Regions from separate parts of the Paenibacillus mobilis genome, predicted to be linked through region 2. Evidence: riboswitches for the same ligand, from Rfam matches in the RefSeq annotation. Region 2 holds a riboswitch; the other holds the start of a gene.
The links. Region 2 has a riboswitch for FMN ahead of ribD (bifunctional diaminohydroxyphosphoribosylaminopyrimidine deaminase/5-amino-6-(5-phosphoribosylamino)uracil reductase RibD). Riboswitches for the same ligand answer to the same signal wherever they lie in the genome.

Region 1 (4,210 bases), on a different contig from region 2:
AGATTGCCATAGACCATAGTTCTCAGCGCGTGTATAATATAGGAAAATATATCTATTTTTCAAGGAGGTCGTTTGTTCTATGTCCTGGCTCCAAAACTTGTCCATGTCACGAAAAATTGTAACCGGTTTCTTTGCGGTTGCCGTGCTGTTCTCCGTTCCTTTTTTGATCGCTTTAATTTTGACCGGGCATTGGCTGCTCGGAATCGTTCTCGTGGTTGTGCTCACAGCGCTCACTTACCCTTTGTCGCGTCTGTTTGAGAAAACGCTTTCTTCTACGTTTGACAATCTCTCGAACGTGACCGCCCGCATTGCCAAAGGCGATTTTACAGCAACCGTGCCGGAAACGGGTACGATGGGCGATATCAGCCGCACCTTTAACAGCATGACGGACAAGCTCAAGAAGCTCCTTGGCGACGTGACCTCCATTTCACGCCAAGTCATGGACACCAGCAGCGGCCTCTCCGAAAGGCACCAGGAATTAAAAACCGTCATGACCCAGGTAGCCCAATCATCCGGGGAACTCGCCGTCGGAGCCAGCCAAATCTCCGAAGATGTCAGCGGCATGATGGATTCCATCCAATCTATCGAAACCAAAGTAGGGAATTATACCGGTTCCGTCAGAGAAATGAACGAGCGCTCCTCCCATACGCTAAAGCTTGTTGAAGCGGGCCGCCAGTCCGTCGAGGAACAATCGGAAGGCATGAAACGGAATGTAGAAGCTACGGGTATGGTTGCGCAATCGATCGAAAAACTATCGCAAAATGCCAAAGGAATTACCCTGATCACCAAAACCATTTCAGAGCTGGCCGAGCAGACCAACCTCCTCTCCCTGAACGCTTCTATTGAAGCTGCGCGGGCCGGAGAGCATGGACGCGGTTTTGCTGTCGTCGCTCAGGAGGTACGCAAGCTGGCCGAAGAATCCACGACGTCTACCCAAAAAGTGTTTGAACTGGTCAAAAGCATCGAGCATGATGTGAAACAGGCTTCGGCGAATATACATACCAATGAAGAAATCGTAAGCATGCAAAATGAAATGATTCAGGAAGCGGAACGCATTTTTGCTCAAATCGTCGACAGCGTTGCTTATATTTCCGAACAAATCGCCGTCTTCAGCGAGGAGAGCGAGTCCATGCTGGAGGCTTCCCACAAAATTTCCGCTTCCATTCAAAATATTTCATCCATCACCGAACAGTCTGCTGCCGGTACCGAGCAAGTCTCTGCAGCCATGAATGAACAAATTTCTTCTATTGAAAATGTAGCCCTTGAAACCGAAGCGATGACCCAGGCGGTCTTCCAGCTTCAGAAAACGATTCAAGTCTTCAAAATTTAACTTACCCGTTTTTATAGCTTTTAAAAAATGCAGCAAAAAACCGGCAGATGCCGGTTTTTTCATGCTTCGATCAATCCGAATCATTAAGAAGAGACAAAAGGTTTGTTTTTCCCCGCAAGATGGATTGACATATCGAAAAAGGCCAATATAATTAACGTATGGACTATACATTAATATTTAAGGCGCTTTCGAATGAAACAAGGCTGCAAATGCTGCAGTGGCTTAAACAGCCGGAACAGCATTTTCCAGCGCAATCCGCTCATTTGAACGATTTGGATTTCACGGGCGGCGTTTGTGTGGGTTCGATTCAAGAAAAGGCCGGAATGTCCCAATCGACAACCTCGCAATATTTGTCGATGCTTCAAAGATCCGGACTGCTTGAAGCCAAGCGTTGCGGACAGTGGACTTATTACCGCCGGAACGAAGCCGCTTTAAAGCAGCTGGCTGAATGGATCGGACAAGAGCTTTAATTAGCATTCGAAATCGGCCTGTCAATAACATTATTGGCATGTTTTATTTCTCATTTCGTGTATTCTCAAATTAATCATTATACTAAAATTTATTAAGGATCTTCGGGGTAAGGTGAAATTCCTGACCGGCGGTGATGCTCTGCAAAGAGCTTAGCCCGCGACTCGCTGATGTCGTTTGCTTCAGCGACTGACTTGGTGCAATTCCAAGGCCGACGGTAAAGTCCGGATGGAAGAAGATCATCAATAATCGTGTTTGGCATGGTTTCTTTGCCCTGCTCCTACATGTTTATTTGATCACCCCCGATTGCTTTTAAACAATCGGGGGTTTTCCTTTTTTTAAGATCCGCAGGAGGCTATTATGTCCAGTATTGACCAAGCATTACCGATTCGCAGTGAGCGTAGCGTTAAAACCGGCTTTTGGCTGGTTGTTCTCGGGGCCGCCCTTTGGGGTGTGGACCCGATCTTCCGGATTTTATTGTCCAAGTATCTGACTTCTTCACAAATCGTGCTGCTGGAGCATCTTATTTTGTTCCTGTTTGCCGCCCCGGTTTTATGGGCTCACCGCTCTGAACTGAGAGGTCTGAAAGCCCGCCATGTCGGGGCCCTGCTCTTTATATCCTGGGGCGGATCCGCGCTGGCTACGATTTTGTTCACGCAGGCTTTGGCTACTGCCGTCAACTTCAACTCGGTTCTTCTGCTTCAAAAGCTGCAGCCGCTGTTCGCCATTATTCTTGCCCGGTTTCTATTGAAAGAAACGCTTCCCAAAATGTTCGGCCGGCTGCTGCTGGTTGCTTTGATCGGCACTTATCTGCTGACCTTCGGCCTTCATTTTCCATTCAGCCATGTCAGCGAATTTGTGGAGGTAGGGAGCCTTCTCTCCCTGGGAGCGGCCGCTTTGTGGGGAGGGTCCACCGTCATGGGGCGTTTGATGGTTGGAAAAATGGAGTACGAAACCGTGACCTCCCTTCGTTTTATTTTGGCGCTGCCTTTGCTGTTCGTAATTACGTTAAACCAAGGCGCAGCCTGGAATATTCCTTCCGATAAAGGCGCCGTGGCCGGCATTGTCATCAACATCGTTTTGCAAGCCGTGCTGCCCGGTCTGCTCAGCTTGCTGCTCTACTACAAAGGTTTGAAAAATACCAAAGCATCCATTGCCACCTTGGCCGAGCTTAGCTTCCCAATGGTCAGTGTCATCATTAACTGGATTGTTTATCATCAAAGAATTACGCTTGTCCAGTTGACCGGGTTCCTTCTGATTTGGGCCGTCCTGTTTGCGATCTCTCGTCAGCAGAGCTTGAAGGAACAACAGGCTTAATCGATTTACAACGATAAATGAACCGCTATGCCTTTTCGTTTCCTATCAGGAAGCCGGAAGGGCATTTTTTAGCCGCTAAAACAAAATAGCCGGCCGCCGCTCTGCCCGGCGCCTGGCTATTCCTTTTTGCTAAAGGACTGCTCAGCCTTTCACGCCCCCGAGCGTCATGCCTTTGACAAAGTATTTTTGCAGGAACGGATAAACGATGATCATCGGCACGCTGGCCACGATCGTCATCGTCGCCCGGATGGAGGTCGGCGTCACGAAATTGGCGTTGCTGTTGCCGCTGTTGGCAAAAGCGGAGGCTGAGGTCATCGAAGAGTTTGAGTTCGAATTGGCCAGCATACGCATCAGCTCATACTGCAGGGTGCTCAGATTAGGCACCTGAGAGTTGTAAAGAAAGACATCGAACCAGGAATTCCACTGGTAGACTCCCGTGAACAAGGCCACCGTCGCCAAAGCGGGCAGCGATAGAGGCAGCACGATCTGCATGAAAGTACGGAAGTCACCCGCCCCGTCCATTCGCGCCGATTCGATGATGCCTTCCGGCAGCCCTTCAATAAAGGAACGGATAACAATCATGTTAAACACGCCGATGATGCCAGGCACAATATAAACCCAAAAGCTGCCGATCAGATGTAGGTCCCGGATCAGCAGGTAGCTGGGGATCAGCCCCCCGTTCAGATACATCGTGAGTACGAACATCACCGTTACGAATTTGCGCAGGACAAACTCAGGACGGCTGATCGTATAAGCTACCATCGCCGAAGCGAATACGGTAATGACCGTACCGAGCACGGTGCGCAAAATGGAAATCAGCGTAGCGTGAAAAATCGTGGCTTCCTTAAATACGTATTGGTAGCTTTCCAGACTGAACTGGCGCGGCCAAAGGAAAATGCCGCCCCGGATCGAATCATTTGCATCGTTCAGCGATACGGCAAGCGTATTGATGAACGGATACAGCGTGATGACCGCCAAACCAACGAGGAATAATACATTGAAGGTATCGAAGATAAGGTCGCTGGGTGAGCGAAACCGTTTATACACTTTTTTGACAGGCATGCTTTGAGCCATCGGTTTTCTCCTCCTTTCCTA
Region 2 (4,210 bases):
TAAATGAAATGTGCAAAAATCCATTTTTCCAAATCGCCATTAACTGATATACTGATTGCAAATCGGAAAATCGGAGGCTGCCTGCATGTATTTACACGGTACCAGCAAAATCAATGCCAAAGGCCATCTTGAGATCGGCGGCTGTGACACAGTAGAACTTAAGGAAAAATACGGGACACCGTTATATATAATGGACGAAGCCCTCATCCGCAAACGTGCCAGAGAATATACAGAGGCTTTTCAGCAGTCGGGTCTTTCTTTCCAGGTGGCATATGCAAGCAAGGCTTTTTGCACCCTGGCGATGTGCCGGCTGGTGGAAGAAGAAGGCATGAGCCTGGATGTGGTGTCGGAGGGCGAGCTGTTTACGGCGCTTAAAGCCGGCTTCCCGGCGCAGCGCATTCATTTTCACGGGAACAACAAAACGCCTGCCGAAATTCAAATGGCCATCAGCGCCCGGATCGGGTGTTTTGTCGCCGACAACTTTGACGAACTGCACCTGCTGAACACGCTGGCCGCTGAAAACGGGGTGAAAGTAAACGTCCTGCTCCGGATTACGCCCGGCGTTGAAGCGCACACGCATGAATATATCTCGACGGGCCAAACCGATTCCAAATTCGGCTTTGACCTGGCGAACGGAGCTGCCTATGAGGCGGTAAAGACGGCAATCGGGTTGCCGCAGCTTCATCTGCTGGGTCTGCATTCCCATATCGGCTCGCAGATTTTCGAGGTGGAAGGGTTCCAGGTTGCCGCAGAACGGGTTTCCGAATTTGCGGTGAAAGTAAAACGTGAGCTCGACTTTGTTTTTAAGGTGATCAATCTTGGCGGAGGTTTCGGCATCCGTTATACTGACGAAGACGCACCGCTTCATGCCTCCGTTTATGTCAAGGCGATTACGGATGCGGTGAAACGGCATTTCTCCGGCGTTTATGACCAGCTTCCCGAGGTGTGGATCGAGCCGGGCCGCAGCATTGTCGGCGATGCCGGGACTACGCTTTATACCCTTGGGTCCAGCAAAAACATTCCGGGGATCCGCAAATACGTATCCGTTGACGGAGGCATGACCGATAACCCTCGTCCGGCTTTGTACGGTTCGAAATACGAAGCCATGCTGGCCAATCGGGCCGGCGAGGCGGCGGCCGAAACCGTTTCGGTTGCCGGGAAAGCCTGCGAAAGCGGCGATATGCTGATCTGGGACCTGGAATTGCCTGAAGTGAAAGCAGGCGACCTGCTGGCCGTAGCTTCAACGGGAGCTTACAACTACTCCATGGCAAGCAATTATAACCGGATTCCGCGCCCGGCGGTGGTATTCGTTAACGAGGGCGAAAGCGATTTGGTCGTAAAACGGGAATCGTTAAACGATATTGTCGCAAATGATGTTATTCCCGAGCGAATCAGCAAACAGCATTCGCTGAAATAAGGAAGAGGGCGGGGGAAACCCGTCTTTTCTTTTGTTTTTTTGAGCTGAAAAGTTTCCAGGAGGCCTCATAAAGCTCTGGTATGCGCTTTTGAGCATTCTCTCGCATTGAGGGTTTGTTTTGCACTCCCTTTCTTTTCATAGTAAACTGGACATGTTGTACATTGAAACATAATCTGGAAGGGGCTTGAACACTAATGGCAAAACAAGCAAAAATCAAACTTGCGAACGGCGGGGAAGTCATTCTTGACCTGTTCGATAAAGACGCTCCAAATACGGTGGCAAACTTTGAAAAACTGGCGAACTCCGGCTTCTACAACGGCCTTGTTTTTCACCGCGTGATTCCGGGTTTCGTAGCCCAAGGCGGCTGCCCGAACGGCACTGGCACCGGCGGACCTGGCTACACGATCAACTGCGAAATCAATCCGAACAAACATGAACGCGGATCGCTGGCTATGGCTCACGCTGGACGCAACACAGGCGGCAGCCAGTTCTACATCTGCTATGAAGCGCAGCCGCATTTGGACGGCCAGCACACGGTATTTGGCAAAGTGGTTAGCGGCATGGACCAAGTGGACGCTTTCCAAGGACGCGACCGTATGGAAACCGTCGAAGTATACGAAGTGTAATAACGGGGATTTAAGGTGAAAAAGAGGCCTGGCATAAATGCTGGGCCTCTTTTTTTTAAAGGTTCGTCGCAAAGGAAATGGCTGCGTTTCTGAAAACCGTGTGAATTTGCATATTGCATTAGCTGACAATAAGTGCTACTATTCAAAACAAGTTAGCAGCCGAAGATTCGAATCCAGGCTGCTAACCTAACAATTTCATATCGTATCCTTCGGGGCAGGGTGAAAATCCCGACCGACGGTGATGGCCGGTCTGATAAGATCAGATCTTGCGCCTCAGTCCGTGACCCGCAATTGTCCGTTTAACTGACGGAAATGCGGCTGAGCCGGTGAAATTCCGGGACCGACAGTATAGTCTGGATGGGAGAAGGAGATACGGAAGCTTGCTGCTTTTTGATAAGCGTTTTGTGCAGGTTTCTTTAATGATCGATGATGAGTCTGAAACGGATAAATCCATTCGTTTTGTTTGGTGACGCCGTAAGACTCGGCTGATGGTTTTCCGGCAGCTTTTTTCCGGGAATTCAGTTGACATCGTTTTATTTGGTATCGTATTAAACTCCTGTTGCCCCGGCCATTGGCCGGGGTTTTTGCATTTTTAAAACTCCGCAGGGTTCGAAATTTTACGTGAAAGGAGCATCAGGACAACATGCAATGGGCACCTACGGGGGACGTGAATCTGCAGCCTGTGAATGACGAATATTATATGTCGCTGGCGCTGGAGATGGCCAGGCATACGCAGGGACAGACGGGCATCAACCCGGTTGTCGGTTCTGTGGTTGTGCGGGATGGGGCGATCGTTGGCATGGGGGCGCATTTAAAACGGGGAGAAGGACATGCCGAGGTGCAGGCGCTGAATATGGCTGGCGATCGCGCGGCGGGTAGCACGGTTTACGTCACCCTGGAGCCCTGCAGCCATTACGGCGCTACGCCGCCATGCAGCAAAAGGCTGATTGAAGCCGGGGTAACCCGTGTGGTGGTGGCCTGTCAGGACCCGAATCCACAGGTTTCAGGCAGAGGCATTTCCATGCTGAGGGAAGCGGGGATTGAAGTAACTGCAGGGATCCTAGAAAAAGAAGCCGTGCAGTTAAACAAAAAATTTATCAAGTTTATTACAACGGGACTTCCTTTTGTCACTTTGAAAACAGCCAGCACGCTGGATGGGAAAATCGCTACGCGAACGGGCGACAGCAAATGGGTCACCGGCGAAGCCGCCCGAAACCTCGTACACACGATGCGTCATCAGCATGCGGCCATTTTGGTCGGGGTAAACACGGTTATCGCAGACAACCCGTCGCTGGATACGCGCCTGGCCGTACCTGGATTGTCGCCGGTTCGCGTCATTGTGGATTCCAAGCTGCGTATTCCCGAGGACGCGAGGGTGCTTGAAGCCGGCGGCCGGGCTCAGGGCGAAACGCTAATCCTGACAACGGAGGCCCATGGGCTACCGGATAAACAGCAGAGGCTCGAAGCCAGGGGAGCCCGTGTTCTAATCTGCGGAGGCGGCGAACGGGTCGATTTGAAATCGGGTCTGGAACAGCTCGCTCAAATCGGCGTTTCTTCCGTGCTTGTAGAAGGCGGGGGAGCAATCAGCGGTTCCTTTCTTGCGGAAAAACTCGCGGATGAAATTCAGCTGTTCCTTGCTCCCAAGCTGATTGGCAGCGGGGGACGCGACAGCTTTGGTTTTGCCGGACCCGACCTGATGAACCAGGCCGTAACCTTAACCGATGTTCAGGTCACTCCGGCAGGCAACGATCTATTGATTACGGGAACACCAAGTTGGGAGGGATAAACCTTGTTCACGGGACTGGTTGAGGAAGTGGGCCGTCTGAAATCCGTAAGCCGGAGCGGCGAAGCGATGCTGCTTGGCATCGAAGCCCACAAAATCATGGAGGACATGGCTCTGGGAGACAGCATCGCGGTCAACGGCGTCTGCCTGACCGTAACCAGCATGAGTACCTCATCTTTTACGGTTGACGTCATGCCTCAAACGTATAAGCACACCAATTTGTCGAAGCTGTCCAGCGGGCAAAAACTGAACCTGGAAAGGGCGATGTCGGCCGGGGGACGATTCGGCGGCCACATCGTTCAGGGACATGTGGACGGAACCGGCATTATTATAAACGTCAAACGGGATTACAATGCGGTGGTATATACGGTTAGGCCGGAACCT

Region 1: another riboswitch for FMN. It lies ahead of AC3ZPD_RS20510 (DMT family transporter); the one in region 2 lies ahead of ribD (bifunctional diaminohydroxyphosphoribosylaminopyrimidine deaminase/5-amino-6-(5-phosphoribosylamino)uracil reductase RibD).

Annotation. Positions count from the first base shown of each region.
Region 1 is NZ_JBZCMS010000015.1:8,576-12,785, reverse strand. Features, by position in the region: gene AC3ZPD_RS20520 (methyl-accepting chemotaxis protein) at 80-1,330, shown strand; gene AC3ZPD_RS20515 (ArsR/SmtB family transcription factor) at 1,489-1,800, shown strand; FMN riboswitch at 1,895-2,042, shown strand; gene AC3ZPD_RS20510 (DMT family transporter) at 2,159-3,115, shown strand; gene AC3ZPD_RS20505 (carbohydrate ABC transporter permease) at 3,257-4,189, opposite strand; gene AC3ZPD_RS20500 (ABC transporter permease) at 4,208-4,210, opposite strand, start outside.
Region 2 is NZ_JBZCMS010000002.1:442,623-446,832, reverse strand. Features, by position in the region: gene lysA (diaminopimelate decarboxylase) at 86-1,417, shown strand; gene AC3ZPD_RS05285 (peptidylprolyl isomerase) at 1,612-2,043, shown strand; FMN riboswitch at 2,245-2,416, shown strand; gene ribD (bifunctional diaminohydroxyphosphoribosylaminopyrimidine deaminase/5-amino-6-(5-phosphoribosylamino)uracil reductase RibD) at 2,687-3,829, shown strand; gene AC3ZPD_RS05275 (riboflavin synthase) at 3,833-4,210, shown strand, end outside.